Regions from separate parts of the Dysosmobacter sp. Phy genome, predicted to be linked through region 2. Evidence: riboswitches for the same ligand, from Rfam matches in the RefSeq annotation. Region 2 holds a riboswitch; the other holds the start of a gene.
What was found. A riboswitch is a leader RNA that binds a small molecule or an ion and turns the genes downstream of it on or off. The one in region 2 is predicted to bind magnesium.
Positions count from the first base shown of each region.

Region 1 (15,444 bases), 1.5 Mb from region 2:
TGGTCAGCGACGCGAAAAGGTATACAGCCACCGCCAGCAAAACCACGACCACAGCTTCCGCCATCTGACCGCCTCCCTATCCGCCAGGCCGGCATCTGCGCCAACCGTACCCAGCCCTTTTTGCGGGTTGCATTTCCGCAGTCTCCGTACTATAATAATGTGTTCGGACCGGGCACTGCATTTTTTGCCCCTACGGCCCGGTTTTCTTCGATTATACAATGATTTTTTCATGTTTGCAACGCGCCCGGCGCGCCGCGGACAGTAAGGAGTTTTTCCATGATGAACAATGCGCATCCCATCCGGGACTACATCGTCCCCGGTAAGCGGGCCCATCTGGTTGGCATCGGCGGCGTCTCCATGTGCCCCCTGGCGGAGGTGCTCAAGGGCATGGGCCTGGAGGTCCAGGGCTCCGACATGACCGAGAGCGACACGGTACAGCACCTGCGGTCCCTGGGCATCCCCGTGTCCATCGGCCACAGCGCCGAGAACCTGGGGGACTGCGACTTCGTGGTCCGCACCGCCGCCGTCCACGACGGCAACCCCGAGATCGCCGGGGCCATCGCCCGGAAGATCCCCGTCTACGAGCGGGCCCAGGCCTGGGGCGCCATCATGCGCCGCTACCCCAACGCGCTGTGCGTGGCGGGCACCCACGGCAAGACCACCACCTCCTCCATGTGCACCCACATCTTCATGGCTGCGGAGCAGGACCCCACCGTCATGATCGGCGGCACGCTGCCGCTGCTGGGGGCCGGGTACCGGGTGGGCCAGGGGGACACCATCATCCTGGAGTCCTGCGAGTACTGCAACAGCTTCCTGAGCTTCTACCCCACCGTGGCCGTGATCTTGAACGTGGAGGAGGACCACCTGGACTTCTTCAAGGACCTTCAGGACATCCAGCACTCCTTCCGCTCCTTCGCGGAGCTGGTGCCCGCCGCCGGAGCCGTGGTGGTCAACGCTGACAACGCCTCCGCCATGGAGTCCGTGGCGGGCCTGGACCGCCGCCTGCTGACCTTCGGCCTGGACCATCCGGCGGACTGCACCGCCGTGAACCTCCGGGAGGAGGACGGCTTCCCGGCCTTCGACATCGTGATCCGCGGCAAGACTTACGCCCACGCCGCCCTGCGGGTCCACGGGCACCACAACGTCCTCAACGCCCTGGCCGCGGCGGCCTCCGCGTATGTGCTGGGCCTGCCCGGCAGCGCCGTGGAGGCGGGTCTGGCCGCCTTCACCGGCGCCGGACGGCGGTTCGAGTTCAAGGGCACCTGGAACGGAGCCGACATTTACGACGACTACGCCCACCACCCTGACGAGCTCCACGCCCTGCTGTCCACCTGCCGGGAGCTGTCCCAGTACAAGCGGCTGGTGGTGGCCTTCCAGCCCCACACCTACTCCCGCACCGCCAAGCTCTTCGACCGGTTCGTGGAGGAGCTGAAGCTGGCGGACGTAGCCATCGTGGCGGAGATCTTTGCCGCCCGGGAGCAGAACACCCTGGGCATCTCCTCCGCCGACCTGTGCCGGGAAATTCCCGGCTCCGTGTACTGCTCCACCCTGGACAAGACGGCGGCGGAGCTGCGGAAAGTGGTCCGGCCCGGGGACCTGGTGCTGACCGTGGGCGCCGGGGACATCTATCGGGCCGGGGAAAAGCTGCTGGAAGGAGACAAATAAAGACATGGAGATCTCACAGCTGTACCACAACACCCGGCCCGAGGGGGAGCTGCTGCCCCAGGAGGCCGCCGCCTTCGACGCTCTGGAGCGCCTTGGCATCGACTACGACCGGGTCTCCAGCGAGCCCGCCGACAACATGGAAAAGTGCGCCGCCGTCAGCGAGGTTCTGGGTATGCCCATCTGCAAGAATCTCTTCCTCTGCAACCGGCAGAAAACCCAGTTCTATCTTCTGGCTATGGGTCCCGACAAGCCCTTTCACACCAAGGACCTCAGCCACCAGATCGGCTCCGCCCGGCTCTCCTTCGCCCCGGAGGAGGAGCTGTGGGAGCTGCTGCACTGCACCCCCGGCTCTGCCACGGTGCTGGGCCTCATGAACGACACGGACCACCGGGTGCGCCTCCTGATGGAGCGGGAGGTCTACGAGGCGGAGTGGTTTTCCTGCCACCCCTGCATCTGCACCAGCAGTCTGAAGCTGAAAACGTCCGACGTGCTCCACAAGTTCCTGCCCGCCACCGGCCACGATGTAACGGTGGTGAACCTGTAAGCGCAAAGCGTCCCCCGGCGGAAAGTCCGCCGGGGGACGTCTGTTTATCAGGAAACGGTCGCAAAATCCTCCTGGGAGATCTCCACGGGCAATTCCTCGGGAAACCGCTCCGCCAGTTCCGGCGGCAGATGCACCCGGATCCGCTCCATGGTCCGTTCCTCCTGCTCCAGGTCCGGGATGCCCACGTCCACCCGGTTCTCCGCCACATTCACGCCCACGCTGGCAAAGACGATCTCCGGCGTGTCCACGATGGCGTCCTGGAGGGCCCGCAGGTCGTTACAGCCGTAGTCCACTTTCCGGAACCGCAGGATCTCCGGATCGCCCGACAGGGCCAGGTACTTCTCCTGCATCTGCTCCGAGCCGTCCGTCAGGCAGACCCAGAGATAATTGTCCTCCAGGTAGGCGTCCCCGAACTCCGCCGGGTACGTCCCGCCGCCGAAAGACTCTATGATCCGTTCATAAGCCACAATGGCCCGGTCCTGGCCCGCGGGGGACTCCGCAGCTTCCTCCGACACCGTCCGCGCTTCCTCCGGCCCCTGCTCCGCAGGGGCGGCGCAGGCAGCCGTCAGCAACAGCAGCGCGGCCAGCGCCCACAGTCCCCGTCTCACAAAAACGCCTCCCTTTCAAATGGATCGGCGCATTTTCTGTGAAAAGGTTCCCGCTACCTTCCCAGCAGGCGCAGCCCGAAGGCAAAGCCCCACCGGTAGGTCCAGCCCAGGGAGAGAAGCAGCAGCACCGTCAGCCCGTAGCCGAAGAGGAGCCCCGTCACCAGCCGCCGGTAATTGCCGCTCTCATAGGGCGTGCACAGCTGGGCAAAGCCGTCCGCCAGCATGGGGATCAGCAGCACAGCGGCCACCGCAGCCGTGGGGTGGCCGAGCCAATAAGTGGCGGCCGCCGTCAAGATACCTCCCAGCTCCCCGGTGCACCGGGCACAGATGGGAAAGGGCGTGCCGTCCCGGAAATGAAAAGAGCGGTCCGGCCGGCAGTGGCAGCCGAAGATGACCGGCAGCCACCGCCACAGCCAGCGCCGCAGCTTAATAAGAGGCATACAACAAGGCCGAGCCGACACCCGCCACAGCCGCCACCACGTACAGCAGCACATAGGCGATCACGCACACCAGGGCGCCGATGCCCGCCGCCTTGGCGGTGCGGGGCTTGGTGTCCTTCCACACCAGGAACAAAATCAGGCCCACGATGGGGATGCAGCAGCCCAGAAGTCCCCACAGAAAACCGCCGTTGTCCACCACGGGCGGCGTATCCGGGGCACTGTTCTGGGCGGCGCCGCACTCGGGGCAAACCGACGCATAATCGCTGATCTGCGCACCGCATTTTCTGCAATAAGCCATGATCCTTCTCCTTCCAACACAAAATAGGATAATTCGATGATAAGGCACCCCCTCGTCCCTGTCAAGGCGGATCGGCCAAATTTTACAGGAATGAAAAGAAAGCAGACGGCTGTGCCGTCTGCTTTCTCTGTCCAGTTGCTTATTTGGCGCTGAGCTGCTCGTCGATGGCCTTGGCGGCGGTCTTGCCGGCGCCCATGGCCAGGATGACGGTGGCAGCGCCGGTGACGGCGTCGCCGCCGGCGTAGACGCTGTCTCTGGAGGTCAGGCCGTCCTCGTTGACCACGATGCCGCCCTTCTTGTTGATCTCCAGGCCCTTGGTGGTGGACTTGATCAGGGGGTTGGGGCTGGTGCCCAGAGCCATGATCACGCAGTCCACGTCGATGTCGAACTCGCTGCCGGGGACCTCGATGGGACGGCGGCGGCCGGAGGCGTCGGGCTCACCCAGCTCCATCCGGATGCAGCGGATCTTGTTGACGTTGTCGTTCTCGTCGGCGAAGATCTCCACGGGGTTGTTGAGGGTCTTGAAGATGATGCCCTCTTCTTCAGCGTGCTCCACCTCTTCCTTACGGGCGGGGAGCTCCTCCATGCCGCGGCGGTAGACGATGTAGACCTCGGCGCCCAGGCGCTTGGCGCAGCGAGCGGCGTCCATGGCCACGTTGCCGCCGCCCACAACGGCCACCCGCTTGGGGTGGATGATGGGGGTGTCGGAGTCGGGCAGATAGGCCTTCATCAGGTTGATACGGGTCAGGAACTCGTTGGCGGAGTAGACGCCGCGGTAGTTCACACCGGGGATGTTCATGAACATGGGCAGGCCTGCGCCGGAGCCGATGAACACAGCCTCGAAGCCCTGCTCCTCCATCAGCTCGTCGATGGTGATGGTGCGGCCCACCACGGTGTCGGTGGCGATGGTGACGCCCATGGCCTTCAGGCCGTCCACTTCCTTCTGAACGATGGACTTGGGCAGACGGAACTCGGGGATACCGTAGACCAGCACGCCGCCAGCCAGGTGCAGGGCCTCGAACACCGTGACCTCGTAGCCCTTGCGGGCCAGGTCGCCGGCGCAGGTCAGGCCCGCAGGGCCGGAGCCCACCACAGCCACGCGGTGGCCGTTGGAGGCGGGCTTTTCGGGGGCGGCGGTGGCGTGGGCATTGTGCCAGTCGGCCACGAACCGCTCCAGACGGCCGATGGCCACGGGCTCGCCCTTCTTGCCCCGGACGCAGTACTTCTCGCACTGGCTCTCCTGGGGGCAGACGCGGCCGCACACGGCGGGCAGGGCAGAGGTGGCGGAGATGATCTGATAGGCCTCCTCAAAGTTGCCCTTGGCCACCTCGGCGATGAATTCGGGGATATGTACCATGACCGGGCAGCCGGTCATGCAGGGCTTGTTCTTGCAGTGCAGGCAGCGCTGGGCCTCGTCCAGAGCCTGCTCCTCGGTATAACCCAGAGCCACCTCGCTGAAGTTCTTGTTGCGGACCTCGGGGTCCTGAGAGGGCATGGGGTTCTTCGTCAAAGACATATTGGCCATGGTTATTCGGCCTCCTTCTTGAACAGGTTGCAGGTCTCCTCGTACTTGTGGGCCTCAAACTCCCGGTACATCTGGTTGCGCTTGACCGCCAGATCCCAGTCCACCTTGTGGCCGTCGAAGTCGGGGCCGTCCACGCAGGCGAACTTCATCTCGCCGCCCACGCTCAGGCGGCAGCCGCCGCACATGCCGGTGCCGTCGATCATGATGGGACTCATGGAGACGGTGGTGGGGATGCCGTAGGGCTCGGTGGTCTTGGAGACGAACTTCATCATGACCATGGGGCCGATGGCGAACACCTCGTCATACTGGTTGCCGGCATCGATCAGCTCCTTCAGGGCGTCGGTGACCAGGCCCTTCTGGCCGTAGGAACCGTCGTCGGTGCAGATCTTCAGCACGCTGCTGGCGGCACGGAACTGATCCTCCAGGATCACCAGGTCCTTGTTCTTGAAGCCGATGACCGCGTGGACCTCGGCGCCGGAGTCGTGGAACTTCTTCAGCACAGGGTACGCGATGGCGCAGCCGACGCCGCCGCCCACCACGCAGACCTTCTTCTTGCCCTCGGTCTCGGTGGCCTTGCCCAGGGGACCCACGAAGTCCTGGAGGAAGTCGCCCTCCTTCATGTGGCTGAGCTTCTCGGTGGTGGCACCCACGGTCTGGACGATGATGGTGACGGTGCCCTTCTCAGGGTCATAGGCGTTGATCGTAATGGGGATACGCTCTCCGTTCTCGTCCACCCGCAGGATGATGAACTGACCGGGCTGGGCCTTCTTGGCCACCAGCGGCGCCTCGATCTCATAGAGGGTGACGGTGGGGCGGAGAGCCTCTTTTCTTACGATGCGATACATATCCTTCCTTCTTTCCCGAATCCTCGAATTTTTCCGCATCTGCCGCCGCTTGTCCAGCGGCACATTGTTTACATTTTAACATATACAGGATACGCAGTCAATGCGTTTTCCAGAGATTTTCCGGGAAATCCCCCGGGCTTTTTGGTACTTTTGCAAAGGATCTCTCCGTCATACCAGCAGCGTGAAGCGCCGTCCGTCGGAGCGGAGCAGGCCCTCCTCCCGCAGCCGCTTGAGCTCCCGCATCATGGCGCTGCGGTCCGTGGCGATGTAGTCGGCCAGGGTGCTGAGGGAAAAGGGCAGCGTGAAGGTGTCTCCGCCGGCCTTTTCCGACAGCTGGCGGAAGTAGCACAGCAGCTTTTCCCGGATGGACCGGCGGGAGAGCACGTCCACCCGCTCGCTGAGGCTCTGGGCCTTCTCGGAGATCAGCCGCAGCATGTTCTGCACCAGCATGCTGTGGTGGGCGCAGGCGTTCTCGCACCGCCTGAGGATGTGGGGATAGTCGATGTAGGCCACATCGCAGGGCGTCCGGGCCACCACCTCCAGGCTGTCCCGCCGGGAGCCGGAAAACGCCAGGCTCCGGCCAAACACGCCGCCGGGCCCCAGCTCCTCCAGCACGGTGGTGACGCCCTCCTCGTCGATGCGGATCAGCGCGGCCGTGCCCCGCTCCAGAATGCCCACAGAGTTGCTGCGGGGATCGGTGAAATCGTAGAGCACCTCGTCGGGCCGGTAGCTTTTCTGCACCGCCTGGAAACAGGTCAGCATCTGCAGATAGCTCTCATAGGTGATGTCCTGAAACAGCGGGTTCTTCTCCAGCTCCTGCCGGGTCAGCACAGTGACCGCCTCCTTGTTGTTGCATATATCACGCCCTCATGATACCAGTCCCTTCCGCAAATGTAAAGCCTCACTTCCGGCAGATTTCATAGATTATTCACCAATTCCCCGCCGGGTCCTGTATACTATATAATAGAAAGGCCGGAGGGGCCCATTACGGGCGGCGCGCCGCCCCAGAAAGGAAGCAGCGAAGTGAACATTGCCTATTTTCTGCTCCCCAAAAGCACCGTCGCTTACCTGTACGATGACTACACCTTCCGCCAGGGCCTGGAGAAGATGCGCTACCACGGCTATACCGCCATTCCCGTCATCACCCGGGAGGGGCAGTACGCAGGCACCGTCAGCGAGGGGGATTTCCTCTGGCGGCTGCTCTCTCAGGAGGACACCCGCCGCCCCCTCTCCATGAAGGAGCTGGAGGACCTGCGGATCCGGGATATTCTGAACCGTGACGCGTATCCCCCCGTCCGCATCACCGTCACCATGGAGGAGCTGGTCAACAGCGCCATGCAGCAGAACTTCATCCCGGTGGTGGACGATCTGGGCAATTTCACCGGCATCGTGACCCGAAAGGACATCATCCGTTACTTCTCGGAACAGAAGGACGCGGCTCAGCCCCGTCTCCTTCGCAAGATCGTGTAGACCCAAGCGGCAACGGAACAGGCGGCAGGGCGAATGCCCCGCCGCCTGTTATTTCTTTCCGCTCAGGTGATCTCGTCCAGGGTATAGCGCCGCAGGGGTGACGGCGGCCCTCCGCCCCGGGTGGACACTCCCGCCGCATAGCCGGGAAAGGTATCCAGCTCGTAGAACTGCTCCCCCCGCTGGAGAGGCTCCTCCGCCGTCAGCATGGTTCCAACGCCGGCGCCGCTGCGCTTGGAGCGGGCCTCCCGCCGGACCCAGCTCTCGAAAAAGGCCCGCTCGGTCTGGACGTCCGCCAGGCGCCGCATGGTCCGGGGGCTCACCGGCCGGATACGCTCGATATCCACCCCTACGGGCCGGTCCGACAGGGCCACCAGCACCGCTCCGGCGGTGTGGCTGAGGTTGAAGTGGACATCCGGGTGATCCGGAAAATAGGGCTTGCCCAGAGAGGTGGTCCGGATGGGCGGCAGGGTCCGCCAGCGGTACTGCTCCCACAGGGCCCGGCACAGGATCAGGTAGGCGCACAGGGGCTCCCGCCGCTTTTCCGGCTGCCGCAGCCGCTCCAGCCGCTCCCGCCGCTCCGGCGGCAGCAGGGCCAGCATGGCCGCATCCTCCTCTGCCGTCAGGTGCCGCTCCAACCGGGCGGCCCAAAGCTCGATGGGCATAATCCGCGCCTCCTCCCTGCCGGGCCAGTTTCCGCGCCCGGCGTTTTTTCTTCATTTTACGCATGCCCTCCCGGTATGTAAAGGCACACCGAAAAAACTTTTTGAAAAAAATTTGAGAAAAAAAGAGGAAATGCGGCAGCGGCGGGGTATATCTAAATTGTCTCGTTTCGAGCGCGCCGCGTTTCTCCCGGTATGGCCCGGGGGAAAACCGGCAAAACTGAGCGAAAGGAAGGACGGAAGATGGCGTTTCCCCAGGCTTTTCTGGACGAATTGCTCGCCCGCAGCGACATCGTGGACGTGGTGGGCAGCTATGTCCAGCTCCAGCGCAAGGGCGCCAATCTCTTCGGCCTTTGCCCCTTCCACAGTGAAAAGACCGGCTCCTTCTCCGTCTCGCCGGACAAGCAGATCTACTACTGCTTCGGCTGCAAGCGGGGCGGGGGCGTCATCAACTTCATCATGGAGGAGGAGAACCTGTCCTTCCCAGACGCCGTGCGGTTCCTGGCCAAGCGGGCCGGGCTGGAGGTGCCGGAGGAGGAAGGCGACCGGGAGGCCGGACGCCGCCGCCAGCGGCTGCTGGACCTCAACCGGGACGCCGCCCGCTTCTACTACCAGCTGCTCCAGCAGCCGGAGGGCGCGGCGGTGCGGGCGTACCTGGAGCGGCGGCAGATCAAAAAGTCCACCGCCGTGAAGTTCGGCATGGGCGCCTCCCCGGACAGCTGGGACACCCTGCTGACAGAGATGACCCGCCGGGGCTACTCCAAACGGGAACTGCTGGACGCGGGGCTGGTGGTCCAGAACAAGAACGGCCGCCTGTACGACAAGTTCCGAAACCGGCTGATGCTGCCGGTGGTGGACACCCGGGGCGACGTGGTGGCCTTTGGCAGCCGGGTGCTGGACAAGTCCGAACCCAAGTACATGAACTCGTCGGAGACGCCGGTCTATTCCAAGCGGCGGGTGCTGTACGGGCTGAACTTGGCAAAAAAGACCAAGCGGCCCAATATCATCCTCTGTGAGGGCAACCTGGACATCGTGACGCTGCACCAGGCGGGGTTCGACAACGCCGTGGCCTCCATGGGCACGGCGCTGACCGTGGAGCAGACCCGGCTCCTCTCCCGCTTCACCAAGGAGCTGGTCCTCTGTTACGACAACGACAACGCCGGCAAGATCGCCACGGAGCGGGCGCTCCAGATCCTGAACAACTCCGACTTCTCCGTGAAGGTCCTCCAGCTGCCAAAGCGCCTGGTGGACGGGGAGTATGTCAAGCAGGACGCCGACGACTTCATCAAGTTCCAGGGCCCCGACGCCTTTGAGCGGCTGCTCAGCGGCAGCGAGAACGGCATCGAGTTCCGCATGGCCCAGGTGGCCGCCAAGCACGACCTGACCAACGACGAGGGCCGGGTGGCCTACTGCGAGGAGATCAGCCGCCTGCTGTCCACCCTGGAAAACGCCGTGGAGCGGGAGATCTACACCGGCCGGGCGGCGGAGGCCGCCAAGATCACCCCGGAGGCCATGAAGCTGGAGGTCCAGCGTGCCTTCCGCCTACGGACCCGGCAGGAAAAGCGGGCGGAGCTGCGGCGGGAACTGAACCCGGCGGCCTCGCTCCAGCCCCGGGAGCGGACCCTGCGCTACGACAACGTCCGCTCCGCCCGGGCCGAGGAGGGCGTGCTGCGGCTTCTGGTCAAGGACGCCACCGTCTTTCCGGACGCGCCGCCCCTGACGGAGGAGCAGTTCTCCTCCCCCCTGCTGGGCAGGGCGTTCACGCAGCTCTGGAACCAGCGCCGGGTGGGACGGGATCCCTCGATCCCCCTGCTGGCGGAGTTCTTCTCTCAGGAGGAAATCAGTCACCTCATCGACGTGACGGAGCGGCCGGAGTCCCTATCCAACGCCGCGCAGGCACTGGCGGACTACATACGCATCATTCAGTCGGAGTGGCGCAAGCGCTCCGGCGGAGACGACGTGGACCCCCTTCTGGCGGCCACGGAAAAATACAAAGACAAAAAGGGTAATGGAGGAAAGCAGCATGGCTAAGAAACAGGAATTCACCCCCGAGGAGCTGGAGCAGCAGGCGGACGCTCTGCTGGCCGCCGCCGAGGAGGCCGCGGAGAGTTCAAAAGCGGACGGGGGGCCGGCTGCCAAGTCCGGGAAAAAGTCCGCCAAGAAAAAGGCCGCCGAGGAGCCGGAGGCTCCCCGCCTGCTGACGGACGAGGAGGCCAAAAAGGCCGGCATCCTGCGGCTGGACGACAAGCAGGTGGCGGCGCTGCCCGCCGCCGGCTGGCTCATGGGCAACGAAAAGCTGCGGGAGCTGCTGGCCCGGAGCAAGAAGAAGGGTAAGCTGGAGTCCGCCGAGCTCATGGACGCCGTGGACGACCTGAACCTGGAAGGCGAGCAGATGGACCAGCTGTACGACTCCCTGGAGGCGCTGAACATCGACATCAGCGCCGACGAGCCGCTGCTGACGGACCTGCCCGACGACGAGCCCCCCGCCGAGGAGATCGCCGACGTGGAGGAAGAGGAGCTGGTGGACCCCAACACCCTGGTCAACAACTTCTCCATCGACGATCCCGTCCGCATGTACCTCAAGGAGATCGGTAAGGTGCCCCTGCTCTCCCCCGATGAGGAGATCGCCCTGGCCCAGGTCATGGGCGAGGGCAACGAGGCCGAGCGCCGCCTCCACGAGATCCGCCGTCTGAAGGACGCCGGGGAGCCGGTGCCTTACACCGACGAGGAGATCGCCGCCTGGAAGAAGGCGGAGAAGAAGGGCGAGGCCGCCAAGCAGAAGCTGGCCGAGGCCAACCTCCGTCTGGTGGTGTCCATCGCCAAGCGGTATGTAGGCCGGGGCATGCTGTTCCTGGACCTGATCCAGGAGGGCAACTTAGGACTCATCAAGGCCGTTGAAAAGTTCGACTACACCAAGGGCTACAAGTTCTCCACCTACGCCACCTGGTGGATCCGGCAGGCCATCACCCGGGCCATCGCCGACCAGGCCCGGACCATCCGCATCCCCGTCCACATGGTGGAGACCATCAACAAGGTCATCCGGGTCAGCCGCCAGCTGCTCCAGGAGCTGGGCCACGATCCCTCCCCCAACGAGATCAGCGCCGAGATGGGCATGCCGGTGGAGAAGGTCCGGGAGATCCTGAAGATCGCCCAGGAGCCCGTCTCCCTGGAGACCCCCATCGGCGAGGAGGAGGACAGCCACCTGGGCGACTTCATCCCCGACGAGGGCGCCAGCGAGCCCAGCGAGGCCGCCAGCTTCACGCTGCTCAAGGAGCAGCTGATGGACGTGCTGTCCACCCTGACCCCCCGGGAGGAGAAGGTCCTCAAGCTGCGCTTCGGCATCGAGGACGGCCGGACCCGCACCCTGGAGGAAGTGGGCAAGGAGTTCAACGTCACCCGGGAGCGCATCCGCCAGATCGAGGCCAAGGCCCTGCGCAAACTGCGCCACCCCAGCCGCAGCAAGAAGCTGAAGGACTTTTTGAACTAAACAGCTTTTCCGGACGCAGCTCCCTTGGGGCGCAGTTTTAGGGTCCCCGCGGGAGCCCAGCTCAGCGGGTCCCGCGGGGAGAGCCGGAGCGACGGAGCGAGAGCGCTTTTGCCGCCGGCAGAAGCGAGGGATGCGGAGTCCGCGACGGCGACGCGCCACCCCAGCCGCTCCAAGAAGCGGAAGGATTTCCTGAACTGAACACATGGCAAAAGCCCCGCTGCGGATTGCAGCGGGGCTTTTTTCGTATTCCCGGGACGCCCGTTTACAGCGCCAGCAGCCAGCTGGCCATCTGGAAGTAGATCAGCAGGGACAGCGCATCCACGATGGTGGTGATCAGGGGGCTGGCCATGACCGCCGGGTCGAAGCCCAGCCGCTTGGCCCCCAGGGGCAGCAGCCCGCCCACCAGGTCGGACAGCACCACCGTGGCGATCAGGGTCAGGCTGACGGTGGCTGCCACGCTGAAATTCACGCCGGAGAGCAGGATCAGGCGGAAGAAGTTCACCGCCGCCAAAGCCGCGGCGCACAGGCCGCTGACCCGGATCTCCCGCCACAGGACCCGGCCCCAGTCGGAAAAGTGGATCTCACCCAGGGACAGTCCCCGGATCACCATGACGGAGGACTGGCTGCCGCAGTTGCCGCCGGTGTCCATCAGCATGGGGATGAAGGCCGTCAGGACCACCTGGGCGGCCAGGGCATCCTCAAAGTGGGAGATGATGCCGCCGGTGACGGTGGCGGAGAGCATCAGCAGCATCAGCCACACCACCCGGCTGCGGAACAGGCGGAAAATGGAGCTTTCAAAATACGGCTCCTCCGAGGGGGTCATGGCGGCCATGACCTCCATGTCCTCCGTGGCCTCCGCCTGGAGCACCGTCATGGCATCCGCGGCGGTGACGACCCCCACCAGATGGTTGCCGGCATCCACCACCGGCAGCTCCGGCAGGTCGTACCGCTCCATCAGCTGGGCGGCCACCTCCCGGTCGTCCTCCGGCTGGAGGGTGGCGAAGGGGTGGGTCATCACCGTCTCCAACCGCACGCCGCCCCGGGTCAGCAGCAGCGTCCGCAGGCCCACCAGGCCCAGCAGGACGCCCTCCTCCGACACCACAAAGCAGCTGTTGAGCCCGGCGTCGGGCAGGCCCACCTGCCGGATCCGCTCAATGGCCTCGTTGACCCGGCACCGGGGAGAGAGCACCGGGGGATCGATCCACATGACGGCGGCCACGGCGTCCTCCGGAGCGTTCAGGTACAGCATATCATTCTTTCTCATCAGCATCGTTCGCACCTCCTGTTTGATCGGGGAGCCGAAGCTCCGTTCGTGACAGGGAGGCCGGACGCGCGCCTAGGCAGGACGGATGCCCGCGAGAGCTCCGTCAGCAGCACAGGGCTGCTTTTTCCAGACGCGTGTGTCTGGCCATCGACTGCCGGCATCCATTCCATTCACCTCACTTTTTTGAAAGAAATCCGCAAAAAACGCGCCCCCGAACGGTGGGGGCGCGCAAAAGAGCCATCGTCACCGTTCAAGCTTCAACTCCGCCGGGCGGTGAAATCGCGTTAGGTCATGCCTTGTTGTTCGACAAGCCCTGTTCAAACCAGCGCGGGATGTCTCCATCCCTTTGCGGCAGCGATCCGTATCCCTGCGGTAGCCTTACCTACCGGACACATATTTGCTTACAGTAACATTTTATCCCGGAACAGGGCCTCTGTCAACCCACAGATGTGCGCTTGGTCCCATCTCCTATCGCGAAAATCCGTTCTTGACATATCTAAAGTAGGTGCTATACTATCACAGTAGCACCTACTTTAGAAACAAACTCACAGGGAGGCGGTTTCCATGCGGCTCTATTCCAACTACACCCCCAACGAATTCAGCGATGTCTGTCAGATGGCCCAGGAACTGGGCTTTACGCCGTCGGCCTTTCAGCACTACTGCGTGATGCTCCAGGCCGGCCGGCAGAGCGGCGCCCCGCCTTTGGCCACGCTGGTCGCCACCATGCTGCAAAATCTGGACCGCAGGCAGCACGGCGAGACCTTCATCGTCTCCTCCCTGCTGCCGGATGAGTGGCCGTGCCTGTCCCGCAGCGAGAAAATGACCCTTGCCAAGCAGCTTGCCCGCCATGTCAAAACGCACCCGGACCGCTTCGCCCCCTACAAGGTGGCAAAGGGGAGCACCACCGTCTATCAGGTGCTGTAAACAGGCGGAGGGAGCGTCTCACGCTCCCTCCGTAAAGGCGGCGATCTCCGCCAGGAAGGCCCGGCCGTAGCGCCGGGCCTTTTCCTCGCCCACGCCGCCCACGTCCAGCAGCTCCTCCATGGAACCGGGGCGGGTCAGGGCCATCTCCCGCAGCGTCTTGTCGGAGAACACCACATAGGCCGGCACGCCCCGGATCCGGGCCGTTTTGGCCCGCAGGGCCCGCAGGCGGGCAAACAGCTCCGCCGCCTCGCCCTCCAGCTCCCCGGAGGAGGCCTGCCGCGCCGGGGCCGAGCGGTCGGAGCGGAAGGTCCGCATCCACAGCTCCCGCTGGTCTCCCAGGGCCTCCAGGCCCCGGTCCGTCAGCTCCAGCACCGGATAGGGGCCGGTGCTGACCGTGAGATATCCCTCGTCCAGCAAGAATTCCATCCGCTCCCGGACCTCTCCCTGGGTCAATCTCCCCAGGGCGCCATAGTCCGGCTCCCGGTCCATGTGATATTTGCGGACCTTCTCCGTGTCCGCGCCGCAGAGGGTCCCAGCGATGACGGCGGCGCCGAAGTGGCCGCCGGTGCGGTGGATGCAGCCCAGGATGATCCTGGCCTCCCGGCCCACCTCGATGTCCTGGTGGGACCGCAGGCAGTTGGCGCAGGTGCCGCACTCCTCCGGAGCCGTCTCCCCGAAATAGGAGAGGATGTACCGCCGCAGGCACCGGCGGGTGGCGCAGTAACCGGTCATGATCCGCAGCCGCTCCAGCTCCCGCCGCCGCAGCTGCTCCGCTGTCCCGGCGTCCAGTTCCTCCCGGGCCTCGCTGTTGTCGATCAGATACTCCTGGATCTGCACGTCCCGCCGGGAGAAGAGCAGGATGCAGCTGGCGGGGGCGCCGTCCCGGCCGGCCCGGCCCGCCTCCTGATAGTAGCTCTCCAGGTCCCGGGGCATGTTGTAGTGGATGACATACCGCACGTCGGACTTGTCGATGCCCATGCCGAAGGCGTTGGTGGCCACCATCACCGCCGCTCGGTCGTAGAGGAAGTCCTCCTGGTTCCGGCGGCGCTCCTCCATGTCCAGCCCCGCGTGGTAGCGGGTGGCGGCCACGCCCCGGCTCTGCAGCAGCTCGCAGGTCTCCTCCACCGCCCGGCGGGTGGCGCAGTAGACGATGCCTGCCTTGCCGGGGCGGCTCTTCACCAGCTCCAAGAGGGCCCGGTCCTTCCGCTCCGGCCGCTGGACCTCGAAGAAGAGGTTCTTCCGGTCAAAGCCGGTGACCGTTTCCGCCGGGGTCTGCAGCCGCAGCAGACGGCGGATGTCGTCGCGCACCCGGGGCGTGGCGGTGGCGGTGAAGGCCCCCACCGGCGGCCGGTGGGGCAGAGCGTCCACAAAGTCCGGGATCTTCAGATAGGACGGCCGGAAGTCCTGGCCCCACTGGGAGATGCAGTGGGCCTCGTCCACCGCCACCAGGGAGACCTCCGCCTGGCGGACGAACGCCAGGAACCCCTCGTTTTCCAGCCGCTCCGGCGCCACATAGATGATCTTGTACCGCCCCGCCCGGGCCCGCTCCAGGGCCAGCAGATACTGGCGGTAGGTCAGCGTGCTGTTGAGGTACGCCGCCGGGACGCCCATCTGCACCAGAGCCGTCACCTGGTCCGCCATCAGCGACACCAGGGGCGAGATCACCAGGGTGATCCCCGGCAGCAGCAGCGCCGGGATCTGGTAGCACACGGACT
Region 1 is NZ_CM136997.1:2,216,623-2,232,066, reverse strand. Features, by position in the region: gene ACVDHE_RS10990 (hypothetical protein) at 1-64, opposite strand, end outside; gene murC (UDP-N-acetylmuramate--L-alanine ligase) at 277-1,665, shown strand; gene ACVDHE_RS10980 (prolyl-tRNA synthetase associated domain-containing protein) at 1,670-2,209, shown strand; gene ACVDHE_RS10975 (hypothetical protein) at 2,257-2,817, opposite strand; gene ACVDHE_RS10970 (DUF2085 domain-containing protein) at 2,871-3,257, opposite strand; gene ACVDHE_RS10965 (zinc-ribbon domain-containing protein) at 3,244-3,555, opposite strand; gene gltA (NADPH-dependent glutamate synthase) at 3,695-5,080, opposite strand; gene ACVDHE_RS10955 (sulfide/dihydroorotate dehydrogenase-like FAD/NAD-binding protein) at 5,083-5,925, opposite strand; gene ACVDHE_RS10950 (Crp/Fnr family transcriptional regulator) at 6,094-6,756, opposite strand; gene ACVDHE_RS10945 (CBS domain-containing protein) at 6,949-7,395, shown strand; gene ACVDHE_RS10940 (4'-phosphopantetheinyl transferase family protein) at 7,458-8,057, opposite strand; gene dnaG (DNA primase) at 8,298-10,085, shown strand; gene rpoD (RNA polymerase sigma factor RpoD) at 10,336-11,541, shown strand; gene mgtE (magnesium transporter) at 11,804-12,811, opposite strand; M-box (ykoK) riboswitch at 13,044-13,202, opposite strand; gene ACVDHE_RS10920 (hypothetical protein) at 13,370-13,729, shown strand; gene recQ (DNA helicase RecQ) at 13,748-15,444, opposite strand, start outside.
Region 1: linked by a shared signal. The riboswitch ahead of mgtE (magnesium transporter) and the one ahead of mgtE (magnesium transporter) in region 2 are both predicted to bind magnesium.

Region 2 (15,444 bases):
GCGCCCCGGAAGTACAGCTACGCGTTGTGGCTGGCGGTGGGGTTCCGGCTGGCGTGCCCCGTCAGCACCGAGGACTTGTGGAGCATTTTTGAGCTGCCGGGGCTGTATGAGCTGGCGGAGACCACCGGCGCCGTGGGCACCGGGATGGTGGACGAGCTGCCCCGGGTGGCGGCAGCCCTGGCCCCGGCGGCGCCGTCTGTCACCGCCCCCGCCGTATCGGGCGGCGCCGTGAGCGTCCCCTCTGTTCCGGTGGAGGAGGCGGCACAGGCGATCCCTCTTCTTTCGGACTCCGGTGCCATTTCCTGGAGCCGGCTGCTGCTTCAGATCGGAGCGGTGGTGTGGCTGCTGGGGGTGATCGCCCTGCTGGCGGTGGGAGTCCTCAGCCTGGTGCGCCTGCGGCGCCGCCTGGCGGGGGCCGTCTGGTGCGGCGGCGAGGTGTGGGAGAGCGAGGCAGTGCCCACGCCCTTCGTTCTGGGCTTTTTCCGGCCCCGGATCTACCTGCCGCCGGGCCTGACCGGCACGGAGCGGACCTGCGTTCTGGTCCACGAGCGCCATCACATCCGCCGCGGCGATCCCTGGTGGAAGCTGCTGGGGTGGTGCATTCTGGCGGCATACTGGTGGGACCCGGCGGTGTGGCTTTGCTGGGTGCTGTTCTGCCGGGACATGGAGATGAGCTGCGACGAGGCGGTGCTCTCCGCCCTGGGAGACCAGACGAAAACCGGGTACAGCGAGGCGCTGGTGTCCTTCGCCCTGACCCGGCGGGTGCCGGCGGCCCTGGCCTTTGGGGAACACGACGCCGCCCGGCGGGTCAGACACGTGCTGAACTGGAAGAAGGAGACGCCCCGCATCGGCTTTCTGGCCTTTGCGGCGGTATTCCTGGCGGTCACGGCCTGCATCAGCAATCCCGCTCCGCGGCCGGACAGCGGCTTTGTCCGGGGCACGGAGGGAACGGACGGAGTCTGGTCCCTGGAGTATCAGTTCCCCGAGGACACCCGCTCCTTCGTCTTTTACCGGGAGGTCTACCGCTATGGGGAACTGGAGGACCGCTCCTGCATGGTCATGGACGGCATGGCCGCCGACGGCGAGGGCGTCACAAAGCGGGAGGGCGCCTTCCCCCTGGAGATCTTCCGGGAGGACGGCAAGACCGGCGTGCGCTTTTCCTCCGGCTCCTTCCCCACGCTGATGCCGGAGGCGGACGGCTGTGAACTGGTGTCCTGGACCTATATCCGGGAGCAGACGGAGCTGTGGCTGGGAGACAGCGCCGCCATCGCGGCAGTGCTTTACAGCGACGCCGAGACGGGCATTCCCGCCATGTCCTGTGACGCTCTGAATCAAGGGGACCCGGCGGAGCTGCTGGCCGCCTGTCCCGTGGCGGTGGTGCTGCGGCTGGCGGTGTCCCGACAGATGGCGGACACGCTGGCGGAGCGGATCGAGACCGGCGTCATCGGCCTGCCCGCCGTGCTGTACGGACTGCGGATGGACCGGGCGCTGGAGGGAGACCTGCCCACCCTGCCCCTGGGGGAGACGCTGCATCAGGACCTTGCCGGTGTCCGGGCCATTCTGGAGACGCTGGGGGTGCCGGACCTGGAGAACTGCACCTTGGAGCTGGGGATCCATCCCCTCTATGAGGACGCGGGAACGCTGCGGGTATTCTGCGAGAGCCCGGCGGACCTGGAGGCGTATCAGAACGCCATGATCACCGCCTCCAAGGTGGTGCCGGCCCTGGTGGGAGACGTGGACCAGGTGATGTACGGCTATGGGCGGGACGGCGGCCGGAACTGGCAGACGCTTTACACCAAGGACGGCTCATACAGTCTGGACAAGTTCGCACGGGAATTGGGCTGGCGGGATATCCATACCCTGGGGCAGACCCTGGCGGGCCTCCAGGCGCTGGTGGACGACTTGTGGGAGGATCTCCCTGCCGTCACCGCCTCAGACACTCTGGCCCAGCGGCTGTGGGCGCTGCGGGATGGCTCTGAAATGGAGCTGGAGAAGATTTTGCTGGACCAGGGAATTCCCGGTGTGGATGGTCAGCCCTCCTGGGTCCCGGCGGGGAGCCGTACCATCGCCCGAACGGATGCCCAGACCCTCTCTTTCCGCTTTGACGATCCGGAGGCGGATACCCAGGCGGTTGGGCGGGCCATGGAAAAGAAGGCGGTGGTGCTGCTGGCGCTGCGGGAGGAACTGACGAAGGTGATCTGGGAGTGGACGCCGGAGGGCTCGGACGCCCCGGCTGCCACCGGGGAATTGACGGCGGCGAAAGCCGACGAACTGCTGGCTGCGGCAGGCATGACGGACGGCGTCAAGGCCATGGGGGCCTCTCCTGCCGCCTTGGCGCAGTTGCTGGAGTGGCTGGAGAACTGGACGGCGTTCCAGCCCTTGACTGCCGGGGAGCTGTACGACATGGCCCGGACGCTGACGCCGGAGGCCATGGCGGCGGAGGTGGTGTGCCGGGGCCCCTGGGCGGATCCCTATCTGGAGGGGGCCTTCACCGTATCATGGGAGGGAGACGGGCTGCTTCTGCAATTTACAACGGAGGACGCCTGGGAGCGGGCTGTCTCCGTGAACCGCCTGGCCAGCGACGGTCTGCTGCTTCTGGCGCTGTATCCCCAGCTCCGGGAGGTCCGGGCCTGGTCGCCGGACGGACGCAGTTACACCTGGGTGACGCCGGAGACCGCCGAGCGGAGCCTGCCGGAGGGAATGACCATCGGGGACTGCGGCGCCTCGCCGGAGGCCTTCGCCGCTCTGGTGGAACTGCTGGCGGCCAATGCGCCCGCCTCCACCCGGGAGGAGCCCTTCACGGACATTCTGGGCTACGACGGCGTGCTGGTGACGGTGACCACCCTGTACGGATGGAGCCAGCGGACCTATTACGCCGTGTCCGATGGCGGCAGCCGGACCGCCGTCGCGGCCAGCTTCGGCTATGGAGAGCCGGAGGACTATACCGTGGACCTGGACGGGGACGGGGCAGAGGAGCTGGTGTGCAACGTCACCTTCGGCGCCGACGGCGGCAGGGAAGTCTATGTGTACCAGCGCCGGGACGGCGGGGTATATCTGGGCACCTGTCGTTTTGAGGAACTGCCGGACTTTGTCCCCGGCGGAGGGCTGAACAATTGGGTGGAATACGACTTGGACGCCGGCTGCTTCCGGCTGCACTACCGGACCAGCGGGGCGGAGGAATTCGCGGAGGTGGAAGCGCGGGGCCTGGAGGGGCTGAGCTTTGAAAAATTCTCCCTCTGAGATGGCGAAGCCTTGACAAACGGAGCCGCAGCCCCCATGATGGAGTCAGCAGATGACCATCGTGGAAAGGAGTTCACCCCATGAAATACGATTTCGACCAGATCATCGACCGCTCCCGGAACCACTCTGCCAAGTACGACGAGCGGGTGAAGAAATTCGGCACCGACGACGTGATCCCGCTGTGGATCGCGGATATGGATTTCAGAACGGCCCAGCCCGTCATCGACGCTCTGGAGGCCCGGGCCCGGGAGGGCATCTGGGGCTACACCGCCCGGCCGGAGAGCTACTTTGCCGCCATCCGGGCCTGGCAGAAGCGCCGCAACGGCTGGGACATCGACCCCGCCCTCATGAGCTTCTCCCTGGGCGTGGTCCAGACCCTCAGCGCCTGCGTGAAGCTGTTCACCCCCCAGGGCGGCAGCGTACTGATCCAGACCCCGGTGTACTCCGAGTTCTACGACATGACCGAGGCCTGGAACCGCACCGTGGTGGAGAACCCCCTGGTGGAAAAGGACGGGAAGTGGACCGTGGACTGGGCGGACTTTGAGGAGAAGCTGAAGATCTCCGACCTCTTTCTCCTGTGCTCTCCCCACAACCCCGTGGGCATCGTGTGGACCGAGGAGGAGCTGCGGCGGATGATGGAGCTGTGCCTGAAGTACCACGTGCCGGTGGTCTCCGACGAGATCCACTCCGACCTGATCTTCCACGGCAAAAAGCACATCCCCACGGCGTCTCTCTCCCCGGAGATCGCCGCCAACGTCATTACCGGCATCTCCGGCACCAAGACCTTCAACCTGGCGGGCCTCCAGGCCAGCACCGCCGTGTTCCCGGATGCCCACAAGAAGGCGGTGTTCGACAAGTTCTGGATGAACATGGACATCCACCGCAACAACGCCTTCTCCCTGACCGCCATGGAGGCGGCCTTTACCGGCGGCGAGGAGTGGCTGGAGCAGCTGCTGCCCTACCTCTCCGACAACTTCGACTTCGTGGTGGACTACTGCGAAAAACATATCCCCAAGATCAAGACCTTCGCCCCGGACGCCACGTATCTCATGTGGCTGGACTGCCGGACCCTGGGCCTTACCAATCAGCAGCTCCACGACTTCATGATCCAAAAGGCCAAGCTGGGCCTCAACGACGGCTGCTCCTTCGGGCGGCAGCTGGAGGGGTTCATGCGCCTCAACGCCGCCTGCCCCCGGGCTACGCTGCGGCGGGCCATGGAGCAGCTGGAGGCGGCCGTCAACAGCCTGTGACGGCGCAGAAAAACGCAGAAAGACCGTGTCCGAAAGGGCACGGTCTTTTTTACGCAGAGCGGCTCAACGCTCCCGTTTTTTCGGCCACAGCAGGCTGACGCCGGAGAGCAGCAGATAGATCCCGAAGGGCTTTCGCAGCGCAGCGGGGTCCGCCGCCGTGGCCAGCCAGGCTCCGGCCGCCGCTGCGGCCACGGCCCAGGGGATGGCGGCCCGGAGGGAGGGCCTGTCCAGGCAGCCGCTGCGGGCGTGGCACACCAGGGCACTGGCGGCGGTGGGCAGAAAGAACAGCAGATTGATGCCCTGGGCTGTCCGCTGATCCACGTCCAGCAGCAGCGTCATCACCAGCAGCAGCAGCGTCCCGCCGCCCACGCCCCAGGCGGAGAGGATCCCGGCCCCCAGTCCGCAGGCCAGGGCCAGCAGCCACGCTGTCACAGCAGATACCTCACGCCGCCGTAGAAGAGAAAGGCGGCGAAGAGCCACTTCAAAACCGCGGTAGGCACCTTGCCGTACAGCCGCCCGCCGATCCAGCCGCCGATCAGGCCGCCCAGCAGGTAGGGCAGGGCCGCTTCCAGATCCAGCTGCCCCCGCAGCAGGTACACCGCCGCCGACACCAGGCACACAGGGAAGATCACTCCCACGCAGGTGGCGTACAGCTGCCGCTGGGTCAGGCCGCCCCACCGGGCCAGGATGGGCAGCAGCACCATGCCGCCGCCTCCGCCGAACAGCCCGTTGGCAAGGCCCGCCGCGGCTCCGCCCAGCCGGGCGGGCCATGGATGGGTTTTCGTGAGACCGCCTCCCCTCCGCTGTGGTATGTAAGGCCGGACCTTGGGAGGCCAAAGGGGCTCCCAAAGCCCGGCGGGATGAGAGGGTTCCTGTCTGTCCCGGTCACGGCGCCGCGAGGCGCCTGCTTCCGGTGGAGCGGGGCCTTATTTCATCTGGAAGCTCTGGCAGTCGGTGCACTCCATCTTGGTGGGGTTGGTCTCGTGGGTGCCGACGCTGATGCTGGTCAGGCCGCAGTAGTCCTGGTTCTGGCAGTGATGGGCGCAATTGCTGACCGTGCACTTGATGCTCTGGTTGGGGGTGCAGGCGCCGTTGGTGCAATCCTTCATATACGTGATCCTCCTGCGTGATAAATCTTTTGGCTTTCGCCGCAGGTAGTGTGTGCCGCGGACCGGAAATTATGCGCTGCCAAACAGACGCAAGCCGGCGCCGGCGGTCTTTGGAACAAGCGGGAGTGCTGAGAGCCATGAAAAAAGGCCGCCTGAACAGGCGGCCTTGATCGTTTCAAAAATTCAGATCCCCAGAAGCGCCGTGGCAAACTGGAAATAGATCAGCAGAGAGATGGAGTCCACGATGGTGGAGATGAAGGGGGAGGCCATGACCGCCGGGTCAAAGCCCGCCTTTTCCGCCAGCAGCGGCAGGGAGCAGCCCACCAGCTTGGCGCACAGCACCGTACCCACCAGCGTGCAGCACACCACCAGGGCTACCGGCGCCGTCACCTCCGGATTGTTCATGAGCCAGCGGTCCACCACCATCATCTTCACGAAGTTGGCTGCCGCCAGGCAGGCGCCGCAGCACAGGGATACCCGGAATTCCTTCCACAGCACCCGCAGCAGGTCGGAGAAGCGGACCTCACCCAGAGACAGGGCACGGATTACGGCGGTGGAGGCCTGGGTGCCGCTGTTGCCGCCGGTGCCGGAGAGCATGGGGATGAAGGCGGTGAGGATGGCGCAGGCGGAGAGGGAGGACTCGAAGTGGGTGAGGATGATGCCGGTGAAGGTGGCCGAGAGCATCAATATCAGCAGCCAGGGTGTGCGGGCCTTCCAGGTCTCCAGCACGCCGGTTTTCAGATACGGCTTGTCGGAGGGGAGGATGGCGGCCATCAGCTCGATGTCCTCCGTGACCTCCTCCTGCAGGACGTCCATGGCGTCGTCAACGGTGACAATGCCCACCAGGCGGTTCTCCGTGTCCACCACCGGCAGGGCCAGGAAGTTGTACTTGCTCAGAGAGCGGGCGGTGGTCTCCTGGTCGTCCAGGGTCTGGACGGAGATGATGTTGGTCTCCATGATATCGCCGATGACGTCGTCCTCGTCGGCCAGCAATAGCGTCCGGATGGACAGCAGGCCGGTCAGGTGGCGGCGCTCGTCGGTGACGTAGCAGATGTTGATGGTCTCCTTGTCAAGACCCGTGCGGCGGATGCGCTTGAAGGCGTCCTCCACCGTCATGGTGGCCTTCAGGTCCACGAACTCCGTGGTCATGATGCTGCCGGTGGAGTCCTCCGGATACTTGAGGATCTCGTTGATGCTCTTGCGCATCTCCGGGTCCGAGTGCCGCAGGATGCGCTTGACCACACCCGCCGGCATCTCCTCCACGATGTCCACGGTATCGTCCAGATACAGCTCGTCCAGCACTTCCTTCAGCTCCGTGTTGGAAAAGCCCTGGATCAGCATTTCCTGCTGGTCGCTGTCCAGCTCCACGAACACCTCCGCCGCCTGCTCCTTGGGCAGCAGGCGGAAGGCCAGGGGCAGCGCGTGTTCCTCCAGCTCGGCAAAGAGCTGGGCGACATCTGCCGCCTCCAGCGGCAGCAGCAGGTCCCGCAGGTCGGCGTATCGTTTTCGGGCTACGTAGTCCTCGATTTTTTCCAGCAGCTCCGTCCGTTCATCCTCAAACATCCCGCGGGACCTCCTCTCTGATCGGCGATCATTTTTTGCCCGGAAAAACAAAAAGCCCCACAGCCGTCCGACCGGTACGGCTGAGGGGGAGATCCCTCTCCAAAAACGGAAATCCGCCCTGGCGGGTTTTCGTCGCCGTTCAAGCTTTAGCCTCACAAGGCGGTGAAATCGCGTTAGATGATACCTTCGTGTTCGATATCGCCTGTTCAAACCATCTCATGATGTCTCCATCACTCCGCGGCAGCGATCCATATCCCTGTGGTAGCCTTACCTACCGGACCCTATGCAGTTTTTCCGCAATCTACTGTTTATATTATGACAATTTATGGGCGCTGTCAAGGCGGGGCGGGGATTTGAAGGGAATTTTACATCCCGGATTCCCCTTGTGGGAGAACAGGGGTTGTGATATAATAATACGATTCCAAGTTTACGATTCCAAGTTTTCCGAGGGCGGGGAGAGGAGGGCGCTTGATGGGCATTCACGACGGCCACCGGGAGAAGATGCGCCGGCGGTTCCTGCAGGGCGGACTGGACGCCTTTGCGGACCACGAGGCCCTGGAGCTGCTGCTGTACTACGCCATCCCCCGCCGGGACACCAACCCCATCGCCCACGCCCTGATGGACCGGTACGGGTCCCTCTCCGCCGTGCTGTCCGCTCCTGTGGAGGACCTTCAGAAGGTGGAGGGCATCGGAGAGAGCGCTGCCATTTTGCTGCGTCTGGCGCCGCTGCTGGCCCGGAAGGCCCGCCTGGCGGAGAGCGAAAAGGAGACCATCCTCAACTCCTCGGAGCGGGCGGGACGATACCTGCTGGAGCGGTTTGCCGGGGAGACCCATGAGGTCATCTACCAGCTGTGCCTGGACCGCAAGGGAAAGCTGCTGGCCTGCAAGCGGCTGGCCGAGGGCGGTGTGGCCGGCGCGGATCTGAACATCCGGCAGATGGTGTCCAACGCCCTGCTGACCTCCGCCAGCGCCGTGATCCTCTCCCACAACCACCCCAGCGGCGTGGCCTTGCCCTCGCCGGAGGACTATGCCACCACAGACCGGGCCAAAGAGGCCCTGGCTACTATCGGCGTGGAGCTGGCGGATCACATCATCGTGGCCGACGGGGACTTTGTGTCCATGGCGGACAGCGGCTACCTGGGGTAAATGGGGGGCAGGGGGTTTCTGCCGTGTTTGACGAAGAAGAAAATCGAACAAATGTTGCGATTTTTCGGCGGCTGTGATAGGATGGCCGTGACGGAAAACCGGATGGATTTGTGGAGATACTGCTGTTACGCCGAAATTTGAAGCAGCCTCTGAATACGAGCCCTCCGGCGAGCCCCATAAAGGCTCCGCCTCTGCGGGGACCCCTTAACAGGAAATGACCGGGCAGGCGGGGCCCGGTCCAAGGTTTTGCCACAGGCAAGACACTTGTACGCCGCCGGTGCGGCGGGGCCCCCAAGAGGCCCGGCTGGCCGCCGACCGAGACTGGAACATACAGCGGAGAGGAAACTATGCCGAAATTTGAAGTGGTCTCTGAATACAAGCCCTCCGGTGACCAGCCGGAGGCCATCGCCGCCCTGGCGGCGGGGATCGAGAACGGATTGAAGGAGCAGGTGCTGCTGGGCGTCACCGGCTCCGGCAAGACCTTCACCATGGCCAAGGTCATCGAAAAGGTCCAGCGGCCCACTCTGGTCCTGGCCCACAACAAGACCCTGGCGGCCCAGCTGTGCGCCGAGTTCAAGGAGTTCTTTCCCAACAACGCCGTGGAGTACTTCGTCTCCTACTACGACTACTACCAGCCGGAGGCGTATATCCCCCACACCGACACCTATATCGCCAAGGACGCCTCCACCAATGACGAGATCGACCGGCTGCGGCTCAGTGCTACCTGCGCGCTGCTGGAGCGGCGGGACGTGATCGTGGTGTCCTCCGTGTCCTGCATCTACGGCCTGGGCGAACCGGACGACTTCGCCAAGCTGGTGGTGTCCCTCCGGGTGGGAGCCCAGTGGGACCGGGACGAGCTGCTGCGGCGGCTGGTGGAGATCCGCTACGAGCGCAACGACATCGCCTTTGAGCGGAACATGTTCCGGGTCCGGGGGGACACGGTGGAGCTGTACCCGGCCTACTACCGGGACCACGCCATCCGGGTGGAGTTCTTCGGGGACGAGATCGACCGCATCAGTGACTTCAACCCCCTCACCGGCACGGTCAACCGTGTGCTGAACCATATCGCCATCTACCCCGCCAGCCACTATGTCACCACCAAGGAGAAGATGGACAAGGCCATCGGCCAGATCCGCACGGAGCTGGAGGACCAGGTGAAGGTGTTCACCGACAATGGGCAGCTGGTGGAGGCCCAGCGGATCCGTCAGCGGACGGAGTACGACATGGAGATGATGGCGGAGCTGGGCTACTGCTCCGGCATCGAGAACTACTCCCGCATCATCTCCGACCGGCCCGCAGGGTCCGCCCCCATGACGCTGCTGGACTTCTTCCCGGATGATTTTATCCTGTTTGTGGACGAGAGCCACGTGACGCTGCCCCAGGTCCGGGCTATGTACAACGGCGATCACGCCCGGAAGGACTCCCTGGTAAAGTACGGCTTCCGGCTGCCCTGCGCCTACGACAACCGGCCGCTGAAATTTGAGGAGTTCGAGGAGCGGATCGGCCAGGCGGTGTTCGTCTCCGCCACGCCCGGCCCCTACGAGCGGGAGCGGGCGGACCAGGTGGTGGAGCAGGTGATTCGGCCCACGGGACTGCTGGATCCCAGGGTGGAGGTCCGGCCCGTGGAGGGGCAGATCGACGATCTCATGGACGAGATCCGCGCCCGCGCTGCCAAAAACGAGCGGGTCCTGGTGACCACCCTCACCAAGAAGATGGCGGAGGACCTGACGGAGTATCTGAAAAATGCCGGCATCCGGGTGCGGTACATGCACTCCGATGTTCAGACCATCGAGCGCATGGAGATCATCCGGGACCTGCGCCTGGGCGAGTTCGATGTGCTGGTGGGCATCAACCTCCTGCGGGAGGGCCTGGACCTGCCGGAGGTGAGCCTGGTGGCCATTCTGGACGCCGACAAGGAGGGCTTCCTCCGGTCCGAGACCAGCCTGATCCAGACCATCGGCCGGGCGGCCCGGAATGCCGAGGGTCTGGTCATCCTCTACGCCGACGAGATCACCCCCTCCATGCGGGCCGCCATGGACGAGACGGAGCGCCGCCGGAAGATCCAGGACGAGTTCAACCGGGCTCACGGCATCGTGCCCAAGACCATTGTCAAGGACGTGCGGGAAATCCTGGAGATCTCCAAGACCGCCGGGGAAGAGCCCGGCAAGGGCCGCCGCAAGCGCAAGCTCTCCGACCAGGAGCGGGCGGCGGAGATCGCCAAGCTGGAAAAGGAAATGAAGGAAGCGTCCAAAATGTTGGAGTTCGAGTACGCGGCAGTGCTGCGTGACCGGATCATTGAATTGAGAGGGCAGCAGTAGCTTCCTTCATTTTCGGGGCCCCGCACTGCGGGGCGCGCCTGAGGCGCGTCAAGCGCTTTGCCCGAGAGGGCAAAGCCTTGAAATCGGCCGGATTCACTCCGGACGATTTGAGTGAAATCAAAGGGTTCCCGCATGGCGGAGCCATGTGGGACAATGAAGGAAGCGTCCAAAATGTTGGAGTTCGAGTACGCGGCAGTGCTGCGTGACCGGATCATTGAATTGAGAGGGCAGCAGTAGCTTCCTTCATTTTCGGGGCCCCGCACTGCGGGGCGCGCCTGAGGCGCGTCAAGCGCTTTGCCCGAGAGGGCAAAGCCTTGAAATCGGCCGGATTCACTCCGGACGATTTGAGTGAAATCAAAGGGTTCCCGCATGGCGGAGCCATGTGGGACAATGAAGGAAGCGTCCAAAATGTTGGAGTTCGAGTACGCGGCAGTGCTGCGTGACCGGATCATCGAGCTGAGAGGGCAGTAACACTTTGTGCTCCATATATTCAGGTATTCATGCAGAAAGTCGTCTGCCTTGCTTGATTTGGAGGTGGATTGTATGATGAGAGAGCCCGAAGTAAAAGCATTGCTGGAGCAAGCTTTTGAAGCGCTGTTTCCAGGCTTTCTGATGTCCTTGTCTCGTAAACAATATGCAAAGCTCCGGATCGAGCGGGAGCAGTATACGGCGCGGGATACCTGCGGCTATGATGAGGCGCTGCTTATGCTGAGCGGCTGTGGCACTGTTATAACAAATGTGTCCAATCAGCGGATTGTGCTGTTCATAGAGAGCGGCGCTGCCCAAAGAAATCCCGCTGTGGCAGAATTGGAGTTTTTTGACCATTCCATTACAATTACCACATGGGCGAAGGAAGGGCTGATAGACCAAAAGACGGCGCACAGAGCCTTGCAGGGCATTCGGGTTTTGCTGGGCCATTGAGGATTTGGTGCCTGTGTACTGCACAGGCACTTATCAGTGCACCGGCGGGCCGGAGTGGCTGTGGGGCCCCCGTGGGGATCCGCCCCCCATTCTCTTTTTGACAGCGCCAAAAAGAGAACGGGCCGCGGCCGGTCCAAGAGAAAAAGCGCCGGGTGCCGGACTTTGCACCGCAGGCGCAAGGTCCGGCAAATACGAGAGTCGAGCGAATCGGTCCGACAGATGTTGGAAGCCTCGTCGACCCTGCGCCGTCCCCCGGTGGTCGAAATACCCCGGAGCCGCACAGACCGTGCGGCGGATGACCGGGGCGCAAGACCGCATTTGTCTCTGCTCCTGTCTCCGCGCGTTACGCGCTGCCCCAGCGGACGATGAGGGCTTTCTGATTGGGGTTGTAGGGGCGAATTCAATATCCGCCCGCTGCCTCGGTAACCATCGCACCCCGCTGTCGGCGGGCGCTGTGGGCTTTTCCGGTGGGGACCAGGCCTTTCGGCCAAACAAAAGAACGGCCCTCGGGCCGCGAAAAATTTCATCTTTGGGAGATGACGGTATGTGGTTTTTGTTTGCCCTGCTGTCGGCGGTGTTCGCTGCCCTCACGTCCATTCTGGCAAAGATCGGCATTGAGAACGTGGACTCCAATCTGGCCACGGCCATCCGCACCACCGTGGTGCTGGTGCTGGCCTGGGGCATCGTGCTGCTGACGGGAAAAATCGGAGGGCTGGCCGACATCGGCCGGCGCAGCTGGGTGTTTCTGACCCTCTCCGGCGCGGCCACGGGCCTTTCCTGGCTGTGCTACTACCACGCCCTCCAGATCGGCCAGGCCAGCCGTGTGGTGCCGGTGGACAAGTTCAGCGTGGTGATCTCCCTGGTACTGGCCTTTCTGGTGCTCCATGAGCAGCCGGACCTCAAGACCGTCCTGGGCGGCGTGCTGATCACCGCCGGGACCTTCGTGATGATCTTGTAAGCAACGGGCGGACGGCCGCCTGAATCCATGCAAAGCGAGCGTTTTACGGTGAGAGAGAACAAAAAGAGCGCCGCCGGGGCCTGCGCCTGCATCCTGGCGGCAGCGGCCCTGTGGGGCATCATCGGCGTGCGGAACCGCCGCCTGATGGCCGGAGGACTGTCCCCGGCCTCCATCGTGGTGGTGCGGAACTTCGGCGGCATGGCGCTGCTGTCGGCGGTGTTCGCCCTGCGGGACCGATCCGTGTTCCGCGTGAAGCGGGCCCATCTCAAGTACTTCTTCGGCACCGGCGTAGTGAGCGTGGTGCTGTTCACCCTGTGCTACTTCACCTGCCAGAAGCTCTGCTCCCTGGCGGTGGCCTCCATCCTGCTGTATACGGCGCCCTCCTTCGTGGTGGTGCTGTCGGCCATCCTGTGGAAGGAGCCGGTCACGAAGCGGAAGCTGGCGGCCCTGGGGCTGACGCTGGTGGGCTGCGCCCTGGTCTGCGGCGTCTTTGCCGGGGACCTGACGGTGACGGTGCCGGGGATTTTGCTGGGCCTGGGAGCGGGCTTTTTCTATGCCCTGTACAGCGTGTTCGGCCGGTACGCCCTGGCCCACTACGATTCCATGACCGTGACGGTGTGGACGTTTTTGTTCGCGGGCCCTGCGTCGCTGGTGCTGCTGCGGCCGGCGGAGATCGCGGCGGCCTTTTCCAGCCGTCCGTCCCTGTGGCTGACGGCGGCGGGGCTGGTGGCCTTCTCCACCGTAGCCCCCTACATCCTGTACACCCGGGGGCTCAGCCAGGTGGAGGCGGGCAGGGCCAGCATTATGGCAAGCCTGGAGCCGGTGGTGGCGTCCCTGGCCGGGGTGCTGGTGTTCCAGGAGCCCATGAGCGCCCTCACCGCCGGCGGCATCGTGTGCGTGCTGGCTGGCGTGTATATTCTGAGGTGAGAGAACGATGGCAAAGAAAAAAGAGGAAAAGACCAACGTCATGCGGATCCTGGATCAGAAGAAGATCCCCTACACCGCGCGGTTTTATGACGACAGCGAGGGGCCTGAGGGCACCCGGGAGTACGGCGTCCACGTGGCGGCGGCCCTGGGCCAGGACCCGGCCCGGGGCTTCAAGACCCTGGTGGCCCGGGGCGCCTCCAAGGGCATCTATGTATTTGAGGTGCCCGTGGCGGAAAACCTGGATCTGAAGAAGGCCGCCCGGGCGGTGGGGGAGAAGTCCATCGAGCTGCTGCACGTGGCGGAGATCAACGCCGTCACCGGCTACATCCGGGGCGGATGCAGCCCCGTGGGTATGAAGAAGCAGTACCCCACGGTGTTCCATGAGACGGTGCTGGACTACGACACCATCTATATCTCCGCCGGAAAGATCGGCGCGCAGGTGGAGCTGGCGCCCCGGGCCTTACTGGACCTGCTGGGAGCGGACACGGCGGACCTGATCGTGGAGCAGGGATAATCCCAGGTGCAGCCCCAGGGCAAAGGCATCGGCGGACCAGCGGAGGTAGCGGTCGAAGAAGGCGTCCTCCAGTTTCAAGCGGGCTTTCTGGTCCGGGGCACACTGCTCCAGCAGGGCGGTGATGGCATCCTCGTCGTAGTTGTCCGCTTCTTTGAGGATGGAGCAGCCGTAGCTGTCGAAGAGCTTTTCGTAGATGGGGTTCATGGAATTACCTCACAGAACATTTAATGATCTCTACATGGCTATTATAGAACATTATATGATCTGTGTCAAGGAGAAATTGTATGGAAACATTAAAGGTATTGGGTGAAAGACTGCGGGAACTGCGCAAGGAACGGAAAGCGTATCAGAAGGATATGGCGGAGTTCCTGGGAATTACAGAGGTGCATTACCGCCGTATGGAAGCAGGGAAAGTCAACCTTCCCACCTTGACATTGTGTACCCTGGCGGATTACTATGGCGTGACGACGGACTATCTGCTGGGCAGGAGCGAGACGCGGTAAGCGGCGTACTGCCTTGCTTTCCGCCCCCGGCGGGCCGGGAGGGGACTGCGGGCTCCCCGCAGGGGATCCGCCCCCATTTTCTTTTGTCTTGACAAAAGAAAATGGGGGGTGCAGTCCCCCGGGAACCTCCCGGCCTTCGGAAAAAGAATTACTCGCCGCCATTGCGCGGCATTTGAACGAAATAAAAGGAGAACCATCCCCCATGCAGGACAAGATCATCGTCAAAGGCGCCCGCGCCAACAACCTGAAAAATATCGACGTCACCATCCCCCGGGACAAGCTGGTGGTGATGACGGGCCTCAGCGGCTCCGGCAAGTCCTCACTGGCCTTCGACACCATCTACGCCGAGGGACAGCGGCGGTACGTGGAGTCTTTAAGCTCCTACGCCCGGATGTTCCTGGGGCAGATGGACAAGCCGGACGTGGACTATATCGAGGGCCTCTCTCCGGCCATCTCCATCGACCAAAAGACCACCAGCAAGAACCCCCGTTCCACTGTGGGCACGGTGACGGAGATCTACGACTACCTGCGCCTGCTCTGGGCCCGGGTGGGTACGCCCCACTGCCCCAAGTGCGGCAAGGTCATCCGCCAGCAGACCATCGACCAGATCATTGACCAGGTCCTGGCTCTGCCCGAGGGCACCCGCATCCAGGTCATGGCTCCGGTGATCCGGGGCAAGAAGGGCGAGCACGCCAAGGTGTTCGAGGATGCCAAGCGCTCCGGCTACGTCCGGGCCCGGGCCGACGGGAACCTCTACGAGCTGGACGAGGAGATCAAGCTGGAGAAGAATAAGAAGCACAACATCGAGGTCATCGTGGACCGGCTCATCATTCGTCCCGACATCCAGCAGCGGCTGACCGACAGCGTGGAGACCGCCTCCAACCTCTCCGGGGGGCTGGTGATCGTCAACCTGCTGCGGGAGGAGCAGGACCTGATGTTCTCCCAGAACTACGCCTGCGAGGACTGCGGTATCTCCATCGAGGAGCTGACCCCCC
Region 2 is NZ_CM136997.1:526,075-541,518, reverse strand. Features, by position in the region: gene ACVDHE_RS02690 (M56 family metallopeptidase) at 1-3,240, shown strand, start outside; gene ACVDHE_RS02685 (MalY/PatB family protein) at 3,321-4,490, shown strand; gene ACVDHE_RS02680 (TSUP family transporter) at 4,554-4,922, opposite strand; gene ACVDHE_RS02675 (sulfite exporter TauE/SafE family protein) at 4,919-5,302, opposite strand; gene ACVDHE_RS02670 (DUF1540 domain-containing protein) at 5,417-5,599, opposite strand; gene mgtE (magnesium transporter) at 5,783-7,162, opposite strand; M-box (ykoK) riboswitch at 7,290-7,448, opposite strand; gene ACVDHE_RS02660 (JAB domain-containing protein) at 7,634-8,308, shown strand; gene uvrB (excinuclease ABC subunit UvrB) at 8,656-10,626, shown strand; gene ACVDHE_RS02650 (UvrB/UvrC motif-containing protein) at 10,759-10,863, shown strand; gene ACVDHE_RS02645 (UvrB/UvrC motif-containing protein) at 10,996-11,097, shown strand; gene ACVDHE_RS02640 (hypothetical protein) at 11,170-11,547, shown strand; gene ACVDHE_RS02635 (EamA family transporter) at 12,092-12,505, shown strand; gene ACVDHE_RS02630 (DMT family transporter) at 12,554-13,432, shown strand; gene ybaK (Cys-tRNA(Pro) deacylase) at 13,440-13,946, shown strand; gene ACVDHE_RS02620 (hypothetical protein) at 13,893-14,150, opposite strand; gene ACVDHE_RS02615 (helix-turn-helix domain-containing protein) at 14,231-14,449, shown strand; gene uvrA (excinuclease ABC subunit UvrA) at 14,652-15,444, shown strand, end outside.